Regions from separate parts of the Leptothrix mechoopdaensis genome, predicted to be linked through region 2. Evidence: predicted binding sites of a transcription regulator. Region 2 holds the regulator's gene; the other holds the start of a gene.

Region 1 (3,872 bases), 140 kb from region 2:
GCATGGCCGTCGCGGCTACCGGCTCAGTCGATCTCCACCGCCACCTTGCCGAACTGCCGCGACGAATCCAGGTGGTCCAGCGCGGCGTGCAGGTCGGTGAGCGGGTAGCGCTGGTCGATCACCGGCTTCAGGCCGTGCAGCTTGACGAAGGCGAGCAGGTCGCGGAATTCGGTCAGGCTGCCGGCGGTCGAGCCGATGACCTGGAGCTGGCGGATGAACAGGCGGCGGATGTCCGCGCCGGGCTGGTCGCCGGAGGTGGCGCCGCAGGTGACGAGGCGGCCGCCGCGCACCAGCGACTTCAGCGCGGCGCTCCAGACCGCCGTGCCGATGTTCTCGATCACCACGTCGACGCCGCGTCCGCCGGTCAGCTTCAGGACCTGTTTCGCGATCTCGTCGCCACCGCCCAGCACGACCTCGTCGGCGCCCAGGGCGCGGGCCTTGTCGAGCTTGGTCGCGTCGCGCGAGGTCACGATGGCCTTGGCGCCGATGGCCTTGACGAGCTGAAGGGCGGCCAGGCTGACGCCGCCGCCGATGCCGAAGATCAGCACCGTCTCCCAGGGCTGCACGCGGGCCTTCGAGAACAGCATGCGCCAGGCGGTCAGATGGTTGACGCCGAGCGCGGCGCCTTCGGCGAAGTCCAGGCCTTCGGGCAGCGCGAAGACGTTGCGCGCGGGCAGGCTCACGAACTGAGCCAGCGTGCCGTGGCGGTGTTCGCCGAGGTAGCTGGCGCTGGTGCACAGCGGCGTGTCGCCGCGCTCGCAGAACTCGCAGCGGCCGCAGCTGACGATGGGCTGCAGCACGACGCGCTGGCCGGCTTGCCACTGGGTCTCCTCGGGGCCGACCTCCTCGACCACGCCGGCGCCGTCGACGCCCATCACCAGCGGCAGCGGGTGGGTGATGCCCGCGCCGCTGTCGCGCATGTAGAGGTCGACGCGGTTGAGCGTGGCGGCCTTCAGGCGCACCAGGATCTCGCCCGGCGCGCGGACCGGCCGCTCGCGTTCGCCGATGGCCACCACCTCGTTGCCGCCGTGGCCGGTGAGCCAGGCGGCCTGCATCGTCGTCGTGTTCGTGTTCGTCATGCTTGCTTGCTCCAGGGCAGGTTCGTGTTGCGGCCATGATCCTGACACGACAGGCGCGAACCTAGAATCGCGCCTCCCCTGAGAGAGGCCGACGATGAGCATCAAGAGCGACAAGTGGATCCGGCGGATGGCCGAGCAGCACGGCATGATCGACCCGTTCGAGCCGGGCCAGGTGCGGCAGTCGGCCGACGGCCAGAAGATCGTCAGCTACGGCACCAGCAGCTACGGCTACGACATCCGTTGCGCGCCCGAATTCAAGGTCTTCACCAACATCTACAGCACCGTGGTGGACCCGAAGAACTTCGACGAACGCAGCTTCGTCGACATCGAGAGCGACGTCTGCATCATCCCGCCCAACAGCTTCGCGCTGGCCCGCACGGTCGAGTACTTCCGCATTCCGCGCAACGTGCTGACGATCTGCCTGGGCAAGAGCACCTACGCGCGCTGCGGGATCATCGTCAACGTGACGCCGTTCGAGCCGGAATGGGAAGGCTACGTGACGCTGGAGTTCAGCAACACCACGCCGCTGCCGGCCAAGATCTATGCCGGCGAGGGTTGTGCGCAGGTGCTGTTCTTCGAGAGCGACGAGGTCTGCGAGACCAGTTATGCCGACCGCGGCGGCAAGTACCAGGGCCAGCGTGGCGTGACGCTGCCCAAGACCTGAGCGGCCTCAGGTTGACCGGGCCTCAGCCCAGCAGCTGACCGCCGCCACTGGCGCCGTTCCAGCCGCGGCTGCCGTACAGCGACGGGACGTCGCGCGGCATCAGGGCATCCATCGCGCGGTCCAGCGCGACGGTGGCGCGGACCATCGATTCGCGTTGTGCGGCGACCTGGCCGCTGGCGCGCATCAGCCGGTGGCGCAGCGCGGGCGGCAATCCGCCTTGTCGTGCGGCCGTCTGGAAACCCTGCAGTGCCCGTTCCAGGGCCTGGTGCAGGCTCTGGGCATGGGCCTCGATCGCCTCCGGATCACGCAGTCGCAGCGACTGGCCGAGATCGGACAGCGAGTTCTCCAGCCGCTCGACCAGACCTTCCAGGTCGGCCGGTCGGCGGGACATGTCGGGAGCGAGGGCGCGGGGCAGGGCGTTCATGCGTGGGCCTGGGGCGGCGTCAGTGGCCGGTCGGTCCGACCTTGCCGAGGACTTCACGGGCGTTGGCGATCAGCTTGTCGGCGATCGCGTCGGCGTTGATCTTGTAGGTGCCGTCGGAAATCGACTGGCGGACCTGTTCGACCTTCTGGGCGTCGAAACTCCCGTCGGCTGCATCCATGAGGGCTCGTGCGGTGCTGGACAACTCGACCGTCGCACTGCCGTCGGCCTTCTTGGCCGATGCGGTGCCTTGAACGGCGCTGCCCTCGCCCGCCGGGCGGCTCGAGGTCGTGGCCGCGCCCGTCGGGCCGATGCCAGCGGGTGCAGAGGTGTTGCCGATCTTCATGACGTTCTCCTGTGGCGCCGGTGGCCTTCCTGGCGGGGAGGGGCCGGCTTCGGTCCGCGACGCGCCATTGTGAGCCCGGTTGCGGTCATCCCGCATCGACGGGTTGACGGTCCTGGCCCGCTGTCGCGAGACGGTTCCAACGGTCGGCCGGACTTCTCGTTCCGGCCTGCCCCCGGTTTATCGGCGTCGCCCTCTCGGGCTTGAGGACCTTGTTCAGGTCCTGTCGAGGAGGGTGTCGTCCGTTCCCCGGGGCTGAAGTGTGTTTCGGCAGCTGCCCAGGCGGACTTGAGGGCCGCGATGCGCGTGACAGGCATCACGCCCCGCGAACGTGGGGGATGCGGCGCCAGCAGACGCGGCGGCGGCAGGTCCCGGACGGCTCCGGCGCGATGATTTCTCACAACCGGATCTCCGCGCGCCGGTCGCCGACCGGCCAGGCCGACAGCAGCTTGCCGCTGGCCGAGCGCAGCCGCACCGGCTGGCCCTCGACGCCGGGGCTCAGCGCCTCGGCCTCGCCGCTGATGCGGAAACCGTTGCCGACCGAGTCGACCTGCACGGTGTCGCCGGCGGCGAACCAGATGCGGGCGCGCAGCGCATCGGCGCGCAGCGTCGCGCCGGCCGGCTGGGCGCGGCTCAGGCGGCGGCCCAGCAGCTCGTCGCTGCGGCTGAAGACGGGGCTGGCCTGCTCGGCGATGTCGACCACCGCGAGCTGCAGGTGTTCGGGCGCCAGCGGCTGGTCGGCCGGCACCGGCACGGCGGTCACCAGCGCGGGGGCCCAGACCTTGACGGTGACGGGCAGGTAGACGTTCCACGCCACCGGGCCGCGGGTGCAGCGCAGGCCGACGCGGGTCTTGCCCCAGGGGCGGGCGCCGGGCGGCAGGTAGGGCTGGATCTGGTCGCAGGGCGCCAGGCGCAGACGCGGGTCGAGCTGGCCGGGGACGACCTCGACACGCGCGCCCAGCGGCGCGCCGGCCTGGTCGCGGGCCAGGCCGATGACCTGGTCCAGCGGGATGGCGGAGGTGGGTTCGGCGTTCTGGGCCCGGGCCTGTCCGGGCAGGCCCAGCAGCGTCAGCAGCAGCGCGGCGGCCATCGTCGCGAGCATCGTGCCCAGGTAGTCGCCGATCACGCGCAGCGGCAGCGCGGCGGTGCCGGGCAGGGCCTCGCGGTGCGGGGCGGTGTCGGTGGGGGGCAGACGATCGGACGACATGGTGAGCCGCACTTTAGGAGGCCGCCGCCCTCGCCCAGGCTTGGAGATGACGGGCTTCCGCACCGCTATTCCCGCTCATGTTCGGCAGGGTCGCGTCCAACAATCCGTTCAAGGGCCCGGAACAGGCCGACCCGACGCAGGAGCCGCACGATGATCAC
Region 2 (3,872 bases):
CCTGATCGTTGTGGATCAAGGGGCGTTTGCCTCGTCGAGAAATGCGACCTTGATCGAACCTTGATCGTTCAGAACTTGAACGCCAGCCGCAGCCCGCCCCAGTGGCGGCCGCCGACCTGGATCGGCGCGCTGGCCTCCTTCATCAGCACGTACTGGCCGCCGCCCATGTCGCGGCGGTAGGTCTGCAGCAGGAACGGTCGCTGGTTGCGGCCCGAGGCCAGGCCGGTGCGGTCGTTGAAGATGCGGCGGTAGCGGCTGTTGGCGGTGTCCCAGGCCAGGTCGCCGCGCTGCGGGTGGCAGTACTTGCGGTTGTGGGTCGCGACATAGCCGTTGCGGTCGGTCGCGATGCAGAACACGACCTTGTCGCTCCAGCCCAGCATCGGCTCCTGGATCGCCGGCAGCAGCTCGTCGCTCAGCGTCGTGTGGCGCGCGACATGCTGGGCCGGGTTGGTGCCCGCGATCGGCTGGTAGTGCTCGTCGAACAGGTCGGCCATCGAGATGCGGCCCTGCGCGACGGCCTGCTCGAAGGCGGCCGAGACCCGCGCCGCCGCGTCCTGCACGGCCCGGATGTAGGGCGTGTCGACGGTCTCGATGCCACTGCCGGCGAGGTCGTCGATCAGGCTCTCGGACAGCTTCAGGAACTGGTCGCTGCAACCCATCGCCGAGTCCAGGTTGATCATCGCGGCCTGCATCTCGTCACCCAGCCGGTGGGTCTGGTCGCTGACGGCGGCACAGGTGCTGCGGCTGTGGACCGCCGCCTCGTCGATGCGGGCGACACCCGCCTCGACCTGCGCGAACGCGAGGTGGATGCCGCGGGTCGGCTTGCGGTCGGCCTCGACGCGGATGTCCTGCGAGAAGGTCTCGATGCGCTCGTCCAGTTGCTTGAGCGTGCCCATGATGGTCTTGGAGGACGACTCGACGCGGCCGGCCAGGTCCTTGACCGCATCGGCGACGACGCCGAAGCCGCGTCCGGCATCTCCGGCGCGCTTGGCCTCGACCGAGGCGTTGAAGGCGACCAGCCGGGTCTGCAAGGCGATCTGCGTGATGTCGCCGGCGGCATCGGACACCTGCTTGAGCACGTTGACGATGCCGGCCACCTCGTCGGCGACCTGGCGGGCGACCTGGCGGGCGTTGGCGACGGCGGTCAGGCTGGCCTGGGTGGCGCCGCCGATGGCTTCCTGCGACGACTGCACGGCTTCGAGCTGGCGGTTCAGCTCGCTCAGCGCCTCGACCTGGCGGACGACGACCTTCTGGGTGTCCTCGATCGCGCCGCGCGCCTGCGCCGCGTCGCGGCCGATCTGCGAGGCCTGGCCGGACAGCCGGCCGATCAGTTCGGGTTCGAGCGTCGGCATCGCGGGCTCGACCGGCAGGCTGGCGATCGGGTCGTTCGAGGCGCCACGCGGGCGCCCGCGGAGAAAGGCCAGCATCGGCAAGCTCCTGTGAGGGGTTCGTTCAGGCCCTGGGCGAGTTCACCAGGCGCGCAGCTTGGCGCGCAGACGGGCAATCGACTGGCTGTGCAGCTGGCAGACACGCGACTCGGTGACGCCCAGCACGGCGGCGATCTCCTTGAGGTTCATGTCCTGCTCGTAGTACATGCTCATGACGTACTGCTCGCGCTCGGGCAGGTTCTTGATCGCGTCCACCAGCGCCTGGCGCATCCGGTGGTCGTTGAGCTGCGACAGCGGGTCGCCGCTCTCGTCGGCCACGTGGCGGTCGAGGTAGTCGTTGTCGCCGTCGTCGCCGCCGATGTCTTCCAGGTAGATCAGCTGGGTGCCGCGCACCTTGTTGAGCAGGTCCTGGTATTCGGCCAGCGTGACGCCCATCTCCTTGGCGATCTCGCTTTCCTGCGGCGTGCGGCCCAGGCGCTGTTCGAGGCGGTGCACGGCACCCTCGATGTCGCGCTGGTGCTTGCGGTTGCCGCGGCTCATCCAGTCGGCGCCGCGCAGCTCGTCGAGCATGGCGCCGCGGATGCGCTGGGTGGCGAAGGTCTCGAACTGCACGCCCTGGCCGCTGTCGAAGCGGCTCAGCGCATCGGTCAGGCCGATCATGCCGACCTGGATCAGGTCGTCGATCTCGACGTTGGCCGGCAGCTTGGCAATCATCTGGTGGGCCAGTCGACGCACCAGCGGGCTGTACTGCTTGAGCAGCGCGTTGACGTCGAGTTGTCCCTTGGCGGTGTACATGTGGGTCTCCGCGATCAGCTGATCGACAGGCGGGGGGCGGGCAGCGCGCTGCGCAGGCCGGCGTGTTCATGCTCGCTGGCCATCAGCACGGCGGCCGATTGGAGTGAGGCCTCGACCAGCGCCATCAGGCCGCGCGTGGGCACGGCGGTCGGCGGCTCGGCCGGGTCGACCCGCACGCAGCTGTGCTGCACGCCGCCGAGGAACATGTCGGCGCAGTGCGACAGGCGGTCGGCGACGGCCTGGGCACGCGGCGACTCGGGCGGCGCGCACAGCAGCAGGTCGTGGCTGAGCCAGTCGGCGCGCTGGGCAAACACCTTCATCGCGGCGTAGGCATGGGTCATGGCATCGGGCTGGTCGTCGCACAGGACGATCGGGCGGGGCCGGCTCAGGCCCTCGTCGCCACGGCCGAACAGGCGCGCGATCTCGACCGCGCTGGCGTGCACCAGCACGACCTGCGACTGCGGCGCGGCATCGACCACGGCATCGAGGAAGCCGCGGGTCGATCCCCGGCTGTCGACCCAGCGCACCGGCAGGCCACGGGCAGCCAGGTAATGGACACGGGCGGACAGCGGCTCGATGCCCTCGGCCAGATCGAAGCTCGACAGCTCCTCGGGCGGCGCACCGCGCTCGGAGGCGTCGACCAGCAGCGTGTCCAGCTCCATCAGCTCCAGCGCGCTGCACAGGCGTTCGATCAGCACGCCGCCGTGGGCGACGAAGGGGTTGGAGACGACCGGAATGAACCGCAGCGAGCGCTGCGAGAACAGCCGGCGCAGGCCGTCGGCCTGGTCGGCCGGCTGGGTGCGACGGAAGCTCGGCTGGCCGAGCAGCGTGTCGATCGACGGCGGAGCAGCGGGCTTGGACTTGCTGGCCATGGTGCGCGGCATCCCGGGTTCAGGCCTCGCTGCGGCCACTGCGGCCGGCGGACGGCGTGGCAGCGGCCGAGCGGCTGCTGCGACGCGGCGCGGGCGGCGCCGGCGGCGTGGCGAACAGCAGGTTGACGTCGTTGGCATCGAGGCGCCAGGCCTGCGTGCCGCTGTTGCGCAGCGCGCGCTGCATCAGCGCATGGGCGGTCAGGCGGTGCCAGTCTTCCGGCACGCGCTGGCCGTTGGCGACGGCCACGACCTTCAGGCGATGGCGGATCAGCGCGTCCAGCGCCGGGCCGAGCTTGACGGCCTCGTCGACCTTGGACAGCACGATGCCCTTGGCCTGGGTCGCCTTGTAGGCCAGCAGCACGTCCTCGATGGTCTCGCCCTGCGCGGCGGCGTTGACCACCAGCAGGCGCTTGATCGAGCGGTGCGACAGCATCTCCAGCAGCTCGCGGGTGCGCGAGTCGCGCTGGGCCAGGCCGGCGGTGTCGATCAGCACCATCTTCTTGGACGACAGCAGGTCGAGCAGGTCTTCCAGCGCGACACGGTCATGCGCGGTGTGGACCGGCACGCCAAGGATGCGGCCGTAGGCGCGCAGCTGTTCGTGGGCGCCCAGACGATAGGCGTCCAGCGTGATCAGGCCGAGGTTGGCCGCGCCGTGGCGGGTCGCGAAGGCGGCGGCCAGCTTGGCCGTCGAAGTGGTCTTGCCCACGCCGGTCGAGCCGACCAGCGCGAACACGCCGCCCTGGTCCTCGATGGCCGGATCGGCCTCGCCGGTGACCAGGTTGCGTTCGAGGATCTCGGTGGCCCAGGCGGTCTCGTC

The links. Region 2 encodes FliA, which starts transcription of late flagellar genes. Its sites were predicted from a motif close to CTAAAGTTTNNNNNNNNNNNGCCGNTA; they were not measured.
Region 1: a site for FliA is predicted at 2,689-2,715, ahead of flgM (flagellar biosynthesis anti-sigma factor FlgM). Genes of this name have one in related genera too.

What each region holds. Positions count from the first base shown of each region.
Region 1 covers NZ_CM132699.1:2,484,773-2,488,644, reverse strand. Annotated here, with positions in the region: gene ACWA7K_RS10855 (zinc-binding dehydrogenase) at 24-1,079, opposite strand; gene dcd (dCTP deaminase) at 1,174-1,743, shown strand; gene ACWA7K_RS10845 (hypothetical protein) at 1,766-2,167, opposite strand; gene flgM (flagellar biosynthesis anti-sigma factor FlgM) at 2,187-2,510, opposite strand; gene flgA (flagellar basal body P-ring formation chaperone FlgA) at 2,905-3,714, opposite strand; gene flgB (flagellar basal body rod protein FlgB) at 3,865-3,872, shown strand, end outside.
Region 2 covers NZ_CM132699.1:2,624,848-2,628,719, forward strand. Annotated here, with positions in the region: gene ACWA7K_RS11460 (methyl-accepting chemotaxis protein) at 69-1,427, opposite strand; gene ACWA7K_RS11465 (RNA polymerase sigma factor FliA) at 1,470-2,183, opposite strand; gene ACWA7K_RS11470 (flagellar biosynthesis protein) at 2,198-3,067, opposite strand; gene flhF (flagellar biosynthesis protein FlhF) at 3,075-3,872, opposite strand, start outside.